Regions from separate parts of the Buttiauxella sp. AC142 genome, predicted to be linked through region 1. Evidence: predicted binding sites of a transcription regulator. Region 1 holds the regulator's gene; each other region holds the start of a gene.
The links. Region 1 encodes LexA, which represses DNA repair genes until DNA is damaged. Its sites were predicted from a motif close to TNCTGTATGTACATACAGNA; they were not measured.

Region 1 (4,208 bases):
TTGTTAAACAGATCCTGACGCACCGGCAGACGCGGGCCAACAGTCGCTAAACGCTGGCGAGCGAAGTGCATACGTGCCACTCGCGCCAGTTTCTGAGCGATTTTTTTATCTGTGCCGTGATCGGTTGCCATCTGGCGCAGCGAAACCGGTGCGGAAAAACGCACAAAGCTGTCGCGCCCAAGCCAGGAGACGGCGAAGAATTTTTGAATGCCGTTGAGCATTCTTAATGGCGGATTCACTTCGCCTTTTTCGCGCCCCGGTGAACGGCCAAACATGACCGAAACAGGCACCATCTGCACGTCCAGATTTGGATTGCTACGGTGTAAATCGAGGTAATCATGGAACAGCTTGATCGACTCTTCTTTCGGCGTGTAATAAGTGAATACACGCGGCCCACCATGGATAAAGACATAGCGCGGCAGCACCGCTCCGTCGATTTCTAACGGCTCGAGAGGGTCGGGCAAGTTATGCGCGAGGCATTGAGCGCGCAGCGTTAATAAGTCCGCCTTTGAGTTATAGGGCAGCACGTACATTATTGGACGTGTGGGATCTAAGCCCAGTTCGGCTTGTGGATCTGCCGGAATAGACTTGCTCTTTACCAGAACGCCTAATGGTAAATTAAGTAATTTGTAGTAGATTCTTGGCCAGCCTGACATAAACGATGTAAAGCCTCAGGTTAATGATGCAAATTCGCCGCAAGAATATCAGAATCTGACCCAGATTTCTGTGGCGTTATAATTTTGACAAGCATTGATGCAAATAATTTGAAAAGGTTGCCCAAAATGGCGAGTAGTACCACTGGACTTACCCGTATTATCAAAGCTGCAGGCTATTCATGGAAAGGGCTAAAAGCGGCCTGGATCAACGAAGCTGCTTTCCGCCAGGAGGGCGTTTCGGCTGTCATCGCCATTGCTATTGCCTGCTGGTTAGATGTTGACCCTATTACCCGTATTTTACTGATTGGTTCAGTGGTGTTGGTGATGATTGTCGAAATCCTCAATAGCGCTATTGAGGCCCTCGTTGACCGTGTTGGTACTGACTATCACGAGCTTTCCGGGCGAGCAAAAGATATGGGCTCAGCCGCTGTATTAATCGCCATTATCCTTGCAGTAATTACCTGGGTCACGCTGCTTTGGCAGCATTTGCGATAGTCTTTCCAGAATAGTTAAGTGCCTGGTTTTTTGCTCAATTTGTGGTTCCAAATTCGCCTTTAACTGTATATACTCACAGCATAACTGTATAAACACCCAGGGGGCGGAATGAAAGCGTTAACTACCAGGCAGCAAGAGGTGTTTGATCTTATTCGGGATCATATCAGCCAGACCGGCATGCCACCGACACGTGCCGAGATTGCTCAACGTCTGGGGTTCCGTTCTCCGAACGCTGCTGAAGAACATTTAAAAGCTCTCGCCCGTAAAGGCGTGATTGAGATTGTTTCCGGCGCTTCGCGTGGCATTCGTTTGCTGGTGGAAGAGATCACTGGTATCCCGCTGGTTGGGCGCGTCGCTGCGGGTGAACCACTCCTTGCGCAGCAGCATATCGAAGGCCATTACCAGGTAGATCCTTCATTGTTCAAACCGAATGCCGACTTCCTGCTGCGCGTCAGCGGGATGTCTATGAAAGACATCGGTATTATGGACGGTGATTTACTGGCGGTGCATAAAACTCAGGATGTGCGTAACGGCCAGGTTGTGGTTGCGCGCATTGATGATGAAGTGACCGTTAAACGTTTGAAACAGCAAGGGAATACCGTTCATCTGCTGCCAGAAAACAGCGAATTCGAGCCGATAGTGGTTGACCTGCGCGAGCATAACTTCTCGATTGAAGGGCTGGCTGTTGGGGTTATTCGCAACGGCGACTGGCTGTAAAATCTCTTTAGGTGATGCGTATTTAAGTACGCATCACTGTCTTAATTCTCTTTGATCTCCTTCAGGAGAGGTCATGCAATTATTCTCCACAGCGGATCGTGCGCTCTGGCGCCTCGCTTTACCCATGATTTTCTCCAACATTACCGTCCCGCTGCTTGGCCTTGTCGATACGGCTGTTATTGGTCATCTGGATAGTCCTGTTTATCTCGGTGGTGTCGCGATTGGAGCGACGGCAACCAGCTTCCTGTTTATGTTATTGCTCTTTCTGCGCATGAGTACCACCGGCTTAACCGCCCAGGCCTTTGGCGCAAACAACCCCTCCGCTTTAGCTCGCGCACTGGTTCAGCCTTTATTGCTGGCACTCGGAGCGGGTATTGCCATTGTCTTGCTGCGCGAACCACTAATCTCGCTGGCTCTGCGTATTGTCGGCGGTAATCAGGACGTGCTCTTTCAGGCGCAACGTTTTCTTGAGATTCGTTGGTTAAGCGCCCCGGCCTCCCTGGCTAATTTGGTCTTGCTCGGCTGGTTGCTGGGCGTTCAATACGCACGCGCGCCGGTTATTTTGTTAGTGGTCGGTAACGTTCTGAATATTGTGCTCGACGTGTGGCTGGTGATGGGGCTGCATATGAATGTTCAGGGGGCGGCACTCGCTACTGTCACGGCTGAATACGCCACATTTATCATCGGCTTGCTCATGGTGAAAAAGGTCATGGGCCTGCGTGGAATCAGTGGTGAAATGCTCAAACAGGCGTGGCGCGGTAATGTTCGGCGTTTGTTGGCGCTTAACCGCGACATCATGCTCCGCTCGCTGTTATTACAGATCTGTTTTGCCTCCGTGACCATCTTTGGCGCGCGTTTGGGTAGCGAAATCGTCGCGGTGAATGCGGTACTAATGACGTTGCTGACCTTCACCGCTTACGCGCTCGATGGTTTTGCTTATGCCGTTGAGGCACATTCCGGGCAGGCTTATGGGGCAAAAAATCGGGGGCAATTACTCGAAGTCTGGGGGGCTGCATGTCGCCAGGCCGGTTTAGTCGCACTGGCATTCGCCGCCGTTTATGCCTTATTGGGTGAGCAAATTGTTTCCCTTTTGACCTCAATTGCTGAGCTGCAACGGCAAGCGGATATCTATTTGTATTGGCAGATAATTTTACCCGTTGTCGGCGTGTGGTGCTATTTGCTCGATGGCATGTTTATAGGCGCAACTCGAGGGACTGAAATGCGCAATAGCATGGCTGTCGCGGCGTTGGGCTTTGGCCTGTCGATGTTTACCGTACCGTATTTAGGCAACCACGGGTTGTGGCTTTCGTTAGCTGTATTCCTTGCGCTAAGAGGTTTGTCGCTGGGATGGATCTGGCGTCGCCACTGGCAGAAAAATACCTGGTTTAACAATGTTCAAGATTAAGCCGTTAGGTTAAACATTCTTAGTTTTCCCCATACCACCATATCCTTGACTACAATTATTCCCACGTCCAGCAGAAACAGGGTGTCAGCCAAACGGAAGCACCCGGACGATGGTAATTTTTGTTAGTAATTTTTCACCGAACGATGAGGATATTATTATGAATAAAGACGAAATCGGCGGTAACTGGAAACAGTTCAAAGGCACAGTAAAAGAGAAATGGGGCAAACTGACTGACGATGATATGACCGTCATTGAAGGGAAGCGCGATCAGCTTGTCGGCAAAATCCAGGAACGTTATGGATATGAAAAGGATAAGGCAGAGGAAGAAGTCGTTGATTGGGAAACTCGCAACAAATACCGTTGGTAATTAGTTTCCCTCAGATGTGTTAACTCTCAGCCCTGCCCAGGTACACGGACGTACCCATACCCCTAACGCGACTTCTTCTTTGACTGAATCGAATGGTCATGCCCACAGGCTTCCGGGTGGCTACACGCTTCAACCTCCGCACAAGCACTGCATAATCCATGCGCCTCAATAACATTATGATGCAGAGCAAAGCCTAACTCGGCTGCCAACTGCTGCATAATATCTTCTACGCCTTCCGCACCCTGTTCTTTCACCGCGCCACATCGGTCGCAGATAAACATGGCTGATGAGTGAGTCGGTTGATCAAAAAGATGGCATAAAACATAGCTGTTGGTTGACTCTACACGGTGTACAAAACCTTGTTCGAGAAGAAAATCGAGCGCACGATACACCGTCGGGGGTTTAGCTTGCGGTTCGCTGGCACGCAGTAAATCCAGCAAATCATAAGCGCTGATTGCACCTGCCTGCTGTGTCAGCAAACGCAGTACTTCAAGGCGTTGTGGCGTCAGGCGCACATTACGCTGCTCGCATAGTTTTTCAGCCTGCGCTAACACGTTTTGTGAAGTCG
Region 2 (4,208 bases), 3.6 Mb from region 1:
TGCGCAAATCGCCCGCTCGTTCTTTCAGGTAGCTGTCACTTAAACTTGCGAACTGTTCCGCAAACTTTTCGATGACTTTTTTAACCGCCCATTCTGCAACCGAGCCTTTATCGACTTCGTCGAACAATTCACGGCGAAGGCGGGCATCGGTTAACAGGTGTGAATAGAGGTCAAAAATTGCTGCCGTTTCTTTCTGCGCTCCCGCCGCAAAGCGTTTGCTGTAGCGACGAAATTCATTGGAAGCCTCTTCAAGGGCAGCGGTCAGGCGCTCACGCTCAAGTATGGTATCAAGCGTTGACGCTTCAGATACCTGCTCCATTAATGGGAGCGTCGAGTCCATCCAACCTTCGGCAATCGCCACCCCTGGCGATGCAGGTAATGCCCGAATTCGTGTCTGACGATATTGGCCAAACAACGCGGCTAACTGTGATTGAGAAAGAATGGCGGCCATTTGAGTGGCGAGTGTGACGAGGAAGGACTCCTCGCTTTCATCGAATTGACGATGTTCACGCTGTTGAACCACCAGCACGCCCAACAATTGGCGTCGCTGAATAATAGGAACCCCGAGAAACGCGCGGAAACGCTCCTCTTTTACAGCGGGAACATATTTAAAACTTGGGTGTTTTTGCGCATCGGCAAGGTTTATCGGCTCTGCAAGGCGCCCTACCAGCCCGACAATGCCTTCATCAAATGCGAGGGTGATGGTTCGACCACGCGGCTTTTTAAGGCCACGCGTCGCCATCAGGTAAAAGCAACGCCGGTCATGATCTGCGAGATAAACCGAGCATACCTCGGTGTCCATCGCAAGGCAGATATCTGTAACCAGAATATCCAGCGCCTCATTGAGGCGCGGGGCGCTGGCAACCTTCTCGACTATTTCTCGCAAACGGGTGAGCATTTTTCGCGTGAATTAACCTCTTTTACGTCGCCATGCAGGCGCGTTATTACGTGGTGGCGTAACTTCCTGTAGCGGCATTACGACGCTTGCAAACTCTTTCATCACCCGACGATACACATCGCGTTTAAACGAGACGACCTGACGAACCGGATACCAATAGCTGACCCAGCGCCAGCCATCAAACTCTGGGGTACTGCTGGTTTGCATATTGATATCGTTATCGCTGCTTATCAACTGCAAGAGAAACCATTTTTGTTTCTGGCCGATACAAACCGGCTTTGTGTCCCAACGCACCAAACGTTTAGGTAACTTGTAACGTAACCAGTTTCGGGTCGAGGCGAGTATTCGGACATCTTTTCGCTGTAACCCCACTTCCTCGAAAAGTTCCCGGTACATTGCCTGTTCCGGGGATTCGCCAGGATTGATGCCACCTTGCGGAAACTGCCAGGAATGTTGACCAAAACGCCTGGCCCACATCACTTGACCCTGCCGATTACAGATTACGATACCAACATTCGGGCGGTAGCCATCATCATCGATCACCGGACTACCTCAAAACAAACTTAGATTAGGGCGATTGTTTCATACAAGCGCTAGACGGTAAACCACTGTGTAACGGTTGCCTGAAGGAATAACATTTGAATAACTCACAAAATTTGACCGAGTTATAAACATTAGTGGATTTGGAACCGGCAGTTTATTCACTTTTTCTGTGGATATAACTGTGAAGAACTACCTAATACTCTCGGGACAACTTAGGATAACTCTAAAATACGCTTTCAAAGCACAAATAAAATATTCATTAATTTCAATGAAATAAATAAACATTAATTCTCTCACAGCCCAGTAGTGTGATGATCATCACATATGAAGATCTTCCATTGATGAAAGATCGACCAATGACGTTTTTATCCACAGAATGTGCCAACAAGTTAGTCACAATCTGGTGAAAAAATGGGTTTTACCCCCCAGTCAAGGCTGTAAATCGAACCAGTAGTGAGCTTTTTTACCAGTTATCCCATTTTTCTGTGGATAACCCGGTGTAAGATCCTGTTCATTCCCGGTGACCAGAATGGGAAAAGGTTTTTGCAGGATTCGGATATGACAATTTTAATCGATAAAAATGATTCAAAATCAGTAGATTGTCATTCTTATCCCCGACACGCTAAACTATTTCCACACTGTGGGTAAACCACGCTTATTTTTTAACCGATCAACAGCCAGGCACAATGCAAGCTCTACGTCCACTACTTAACCCTCCAGAAAATGAACAGATTTTACTGGCCCAGGCCCAGAAGCTGGCCGGCTTTACGCTGGGTGAGTTAGCGGCTTTGGCCAACTTGTCGATCCCAAACGATCTTAAGCGCGACAAAGGTTGGATCGGCGTCTTGCTTGAACTTTGGCTGGGTGCCAGCGCCGGAAGCAAACCTGAGCAAGATTTCGCCGCATTGGGGATTGAGCTTAAAACTATCCCGGTGGATAGGTTCGGTCGCCCGCTGGAAACCACGTTTGTCTGTGTTGCGCCACTCACCGGTAACACCGGAGTGGTTTGGGAAACCAGCCATGTGCGCCACAAATTGAAACGCGTATTGTGGATCCCTGTCGAAGGTGAACGGCAAATCCCGCTTGCTGAGCGGCATATCGGCACACCGTTGCTGTGGGCGCCGTCCGAAGAAGAAGAGCAACAGTTACGCATGGATTGGGAAGAGTTGATGGATTTGATTGTGCTCGGGCAAGTTGAGCGCATTACGGCCCGTCATGGTGAAGTGCTACAGTTGCGCCCAAAAGCGGCTAACAGCAAGGCGCTAACCGATGCCATCGGGGCAGATGGCGCACCGATTCTAACGTTACCTCGCGGTTTTTACCTGAAAAAGAACTTTACCGCCGCTTTGCTGGCTAATCATTTCTCGTTGTAGCACCAATTAATTTGTGTCCTGCGTTAAGCTCGCGTTTATAATTGGCGTTTTATAATTTCTGGCAGGGCTTTAAATGTTGTTTGCATGGGTTACCGATCCTAACGCGTGGATGGCGCTAGGCACTCTGACGATTCTCGAAATCGTACTGGGTATCGACAATATCATCTTCCTCTCCCTTGTTGTGGCGAAGCTGCCTAAAGCGCAGCAGGCTAAAGCACGCCGTCTTGGGCTCGGCGCGGCGATGATAATGCGTCTGGTCTTGCTGGCGTCTATCGCCTGGATGACGCACTTAATTCACCCGCTGTTTTCCGTAATGGGCCATGAATTCTCGGCACGCGATCTTATTTTGGCATTGGGTGGGTTGTTCTTAATCTGGAAGGCGAGCAAAGAGATTCACGAGTCCATTGAAGGTGAAGAAGAGAGCCTAAAAACAAACGTTCACTCTTTCTTCGGCGCTATCGTGCAAATCATGCTGCTGGATATTATTTTCAGCCTGGACTCGGTGATTACCGCAGTAGGCCTGTCCGATCATCTGTTTATTATGATGGCAGCGGTTGTGATTGCGGTGATGGTCATGATGTTTGCTGCTAAATCGATTGGTGATTTTGTAGAACGCCACCCTTCGGTGAAAATGCTGGCGCTGTCATTCTTGTTGCTGGTCGGCTTTACGCTGATTCTGGAAGGCTTCGATATTCATGTGCCGAAAGGCTACATCTATTTTGCGATGTTCTTCTCAATTGCCGTAGAAACACTGAATCTTATCCGCAACAAAAAGAACCCGCTTTAACCGTCTCAGGGGAGGCGCTCTCGCTTCCCCTCTGTTTCTTTTAAGAATTTACTGCTTACCTTCTGCGCTTTGTCGAGTTATTACTAGACTATATATGTCATTCCATACCACACGAGGCGAATAATGATGAAAAAATGGGCAGTTCTAATTTCCGCTGTCGGTCTGGCATTTGCGGTTTCAGGTTGTAGCAGCGATTACGTGATGGCAACCAAAGATGGCCGTATGATTCTGACTGACGGAAAACCGCAGGTCGATGATGACACGGGTTTAGTGAGTTATCGCGATCAGCAAGGCAATGAGATGCAGATCAACCGCGATGATGTTTCACAAATTATCGAACGTTAATAAATCCAGCATATAAAGGTCAGCGCCTCGCTGGCCTGTCACACTTTTTCTTCGTTTACCCCCTTCCGCTTTTGCTTCCCCTCTGCCATGTTTATAGTCCATTTTTTGTCGGGCGCGTGCCTGGCTGATAAGTCAGAAGAATAAGGAAAGCGGCTATGCAATATCACCGTATCCCCCACAGCTCTCTTGAAATAAGTACGCTAGGGCTGGGAACCATGACGTTTGGTGAGCAAAATAGCGAAGCCGACGCTCATGCACAGCT
Region 3 (4,208 bases), 2.5 Mb from region 1:
ACGCAATTCGCGCTATTGCTAAAGAAGTACCAGAAGCGATTATTGGTGCGGGTACCGTTCTGAACCCAGAGCAACTGGCTGAAGTGACCGAAGCTGGCGCGCAGTTCGCCATCAGCCCAGGTCTGACCGAGCCATTGCTGAAAGCAGCCACCGAAGGTTCCATTCCATTGATCCCGGGTATCAGCACTGTTTCTGAACTGATGCTGGGCCTGGACTACGGCTTGAAAGAATTCAAATTCTTCCCTGCTGAAGCAAATGGCGGCACCAAAGCGCTGCAAGCTATCGCAGGCCCATTCTCTCAGGTTCGTTTCTGCCCAACTGGCGGGATCACACCGGCAAACTACCGTGACTACCTGGCGCTGAAAAGCGTTCTGTGTATCGGTGGTTCTTGGTTGGTTCCAGCTGACGCGCTGGAAGCTGGCGATTACGATCGCATTACTACTCTGGCTCGTGAAGCTGTCGAAGGCGCGAAATAACACGTCATCCTTCGAGCCGTAGATGCGTTGTCTACGTTCACTCACCCCGGTCACATAGTTATCTATGCTCCCGGGGATTCGTTCTCTTGCCGCCTTCCTACGACTCGAATGATTTGTGTTATTAAAATCCCTGCTCATTTGAGCGGGGATTTTTTTATCCTTTAACGATCACCGCTTTGGTTGCTGCAATAGCACGTGCAATGGCATCTTCCACGCTGGAACCCGTTGCCAGTGCAACACCCATCCTACGCTTGCCATTAATCTCCGGTTTACCAAACAGACGTACCTGCAAACCTGCGCCTACCGCAGCACCCACATTGCCGTACTGCACGTTGTCGCTGGTTAATTCCGGGAGAATTACCGCAGAGGCTGCCGGGCCATACTGGCGAATGTCACCAATTGGCAAGCCGAGGAAAGCGCGGACATGCAATGCAAATTCTGACAAGTCCTGGGAAATCAGCGTCACCATGCCGGTATCGTGTGGGCGAGGGGAGACTTCGCTGAAAATAACTTCATCACCGCAAACGAACAACTCAACGCCAAACAGCCCGTAGCCGCCCAATGCTTTCACGACTTTCTCAGCGACTTCCTGAGCACGAGTCAAAGCAAGGTCGCTCATTTTTTGTGGCTGCCAGGATTCGCGATAATCGCCATCTTCCTGACGATGGCCAACCGGAGCGCAGAAATGCACGCCATCGACAGCACTGATGGTCAACAGAGTGATTTCGAAATCAAAATTCACCACGCCTTCGACAATCACTTTTCCTTTGCCAGCTCGACCGCCTTCTTGCGCGTAGGCCCAGGCTTTGGCTAACTGATCGGCTGTGCGGATAAAACTTTGCCCTTTGCCGGAAGAACTCATTACTGGTTTAACGATGCAAGGCAGGCCGATTTCTTCGACGGCTTGTAAGAACGCCGCTTCGCTATCGGCAAAACGGTAGCTGGAGGTGGAAAGAGTTAAATCCTCCGCGGCCAGGCGACGAATACCTTCGCGATTCATCGTCAGTTGTGTGGCTCTGGCGCAAGGCACCACACGCTGGCCTTGCTGCTCAAGCTCAACCAGCATATCGGTGGCAATCGCTTCAATTTCGGGAACGATGAAATCAGGCATTTCACTGGCGACCAGCTTTTTAAGCTCTGTACCATCCAGCATATTAATGACATGGCTGCGGTGCGCGACATGCATCGCAGGCGCATCGGCGTAGCGGTCTACGGCAATCACTTCCAGCCCCAGGCGCTGACACTCAATCGCCACTTCTTTTCCTAATTCACCTGATCCTAACAACATCACACGAGTAGCTGAAGGACGAAGCGCTGTTCCCAACATTGACATAATCTGTATACCCGAACGGAGAAAAATAGACCGGCGGATTATAAACGAAAACGTTTGCGTACGCAGTTTTTTTCCCCGCTTGCGATACAGGGTTAATATCATTACACTGTTTAAATAAACAGTTAAACGGAGCTGCAAAATGGCGGTTGAAATCAAATACGTTGTGGTACGAGAGGGGCAAGAAAAAATGTCTTTTGCCAGTAAAAAAGATGCAGATGCCTATGACAAAATGCTCGATCTTGCTGAAGTCCTGGGTGAATGGCTCACACATAGCCCGGTTGCACTTGAAGAAGGGCAAGGCGATGTGTTGGCGATGTGGATGGCAGAAAATAAAGATGTGCTCTCTACGGTGTTGAGAAGCGGCAAATTGCCAGAGCTTGAAACGACGAATGCGGATGACGAAACATCTGGCGACGAAGTGATTTCTGAGGAAGCAGCTCCTGACGATAAGGTGGCTGAGCATCCTCGCAAGCGCACCAAAGCTGCCTGAGTTCGCACGCGTCGGGCTACCGGCGCGGTTCTTTTCTCATCTTTAGCCTCATCAGACACTTCTTGACAGCCTTTCGCTTAACCTCAGATGTTAAGTTCCTAATAAAGGGTGTTTCTTATGAGCAACTGGTTACAGCAGCTTCAGTCAATGCTGGGGCAAGCTACACAATCCGTACAAAATCATACAGGCCAGAATCAATCCTCTGGTCATCCTCAGGGAAATGGTTCGCAGGGGCTAAGTAAATTACTGGTACCTGGCGCTCTGGGTGGTTTGGCGGGTTTATTACTGGCGAGCAAATCATCGCGTAAGTTACTGACTAAATACGGCACCAGCGCCTTACTGGCAGGTGGTGGTGCGGTTGCCGGAAGCGTGTTGTGGAATAAATACAAAGACCGCGTTCGTGAAGCCCATCAGGGTGAACCACAATTCGGACAGCAACAATCTCCGGTTGATGTGCGCACGCAGCGCCTGGTCATGGCGCTGGTATTTGCCGCTAAAAGTGACGGGCACATCGACGATAAAGAACGTCAGATTATCGATCAGCAACTGCGTGATGCAGGCATTGAAGGCCAGGGCCGCAACCTGATTCAACAGGCTATCGATCAACCGCTTGATCCTCAGCAGCTGGTGCAAAGTGTTAATAACGAAGAAGAAGCATTAGAACTTTACTTCCTTAGCTGCGCGGCAATCGACATCGACCACTTTATGGAGCGCAGTTATCTGAATGCTTTAGGCGATGCGTTAAAAATCCCGCAAGATGTACGCGAAGGTATCGAACAAGATATTAAGCAACAGAAACTCAACCTGCCGGGATAATCCCGGCATTTTCCGCAAAATCCCACGTTACGCTTGCAAGGCTGTCTGAATTTGCCACCCTTACAGGGTGTTAACTCAAAAAGAAAAATGACATGCCACCAAAAGCAAAAAAAATTCCCCACACCTTGTCCATGCACGGTGATACCCGCGTCGATAACTATTACTGGTTGCGCGACGACGAGCGTGCTGATGCGCAGGTACTTGATTACCTTCATCAGGAAAATGATTACGGTCATCAGGTGATGAGCACCCAACAGGCGTTACAGGAACGCCTGCTCAAAGAGATGATCGACCGTATCCCGCAGCGAGATGTCTCCGCGCCCTATACGCAAAATGGTTATCGTTATCGTCAGATTTTTGAAACCGGGAATGAATACGCCATTTATCAGCGCCAGTCTGCGATTTCTGCCGAATGGGATGAGTGGAGTACGCTGGTTGATGGCAATCGCCGCGCTGCCCACAGCGAATTTTACACCATGGGTGGAATGAGCATTACACCTGACAATACGGTGATGGCGCTGGCGGAAGATTTCCTGTCCCGCCGCCAGTATGGATTGCGTTTCCGCAATCTTGAAACCGGGAACTGGTACCCGGAGGTGCTGGAAAACGTCTCCAGCAGCTTTGTCTGGGCTAATGACTCCGCAACGCTTTACTACGTGCGAAAACATCCCAAAACGCTGTTGCCGTATCAGGTCTGGCGGCACACCGTGGGGCATCCGTCTTCTGAGGATCAATTGGTCTATGAAGAAAAAGACGAGATGTTTTATGTCAGCGTTCACAAAACCACCTCGAAGCATTTCATCCTCATTTATCTGGGAAGCGCTACGACCAGTGAAGTGCTGCTGTTGGATGCCGAACTGGTGGATGCGCAGCCTCTGAGTTTTGCCCCGCGCCGTAAAGATCATGAGTACACGCTTGATCACTTCCAACATAACTTCTATTTGCGCTCCAATCGTGAGGGTAAAAACTTTGGTTTGTATCGCAGTAAAGTGCGTGATGAAAGCCAGTGGGAAGTTCTGATCCCGCCGCGTGAAAACGTCATGCTGGAAGGGTTCACATTATTTACCGACTGGCTGGTGGTTGAGGAGCGCCA

Region 2: mutH (DNA mismatch repair endonuclease MutH) is a predicted target of LexA. The motif match lies at 1,875-1,894, and genes of this name have one in related genera.
Region 3: AC0IWZ_RS11600 (YebG family protein) is a predicted target of LexA. The motif match lies at 1,914-1,933, and genes of this name have one in related genera.

The regions. Positions count from the first base shown of each region.
Region 1 is NZ_CEEDCH010000001.1:33,817-38,024, forward strand. It holds gene plsB (glycerol-3-phosphate 1-O-acyltransferase PlsB) at 1-656, opposite strand, end outside; gene AC0IWZ_RS00145 (diacylglycerol kinase) at 783-1,151, shown strand; gene lexA (transcriptional repressor LexA) at 1,260-1,868, shown strand; gene dinF (MATE family efflux transporter DinF) at 1,942-3,273, shown strand; gene AC0IWZ_RS00160 (CsbD family protein) at 3,431-3,640, shown strand; gene zur (zinc uptake transcriptional repressor Zur) at 3,703-4,208, opposite strand, start outside.
Region 2 is NZ_CEEDCH010000001.1:3,593,053-3,597,260, forward strand. It holds gene ptsP (phosphoenolpyruvate--protein phosphotransferase) at 1-898, opposite strand, end outside; gene rppH (RNA pyrophosphohydrolase) at 911-1,441, opposite strand; gene mutH (DNA mismatch repair endonuclease MutH) at 2,128-2,814, shown strand; gene AC0IWZ_RS16730 (TerC family protein) at 2,888-3,601, shown strand; gene AC0IWZ_RS16735 (YgdI/YgdR family lipoprotein) at 3,728-3,946, shown strand; gene AC0IWZ_RS16740 (NADP(H)-dependent aldo-keto reductase) at 4,102-4,208, shown strand, end outside.
Region 3 is NZ_CEEDCH010000001.1:2,513,758-2,517,965, reverse strand. It holds gene AC0IWZ_RS11610 (bifunctional 4-hydroxy-2-oxoglutarate aldolase/2-dehydro-3-deoxy-phosphogluconate aldolase) at 1-476, shown strand, start outside; gene purT (formate-dependent phosphoribosylglycinamide formyltransferase) at 631-1,809, opposite strand; gene AC0IWZ_RS11600 (YebG family protein) at 1,949-2,299, shown strand; gene AC0IWZ_RS11595 (tellurite resistance TerB family protein) at 2,417-3,115, shown strand; gene ptrB (oligopeptidase B) at 3,208-4,208, shown strand, end outside.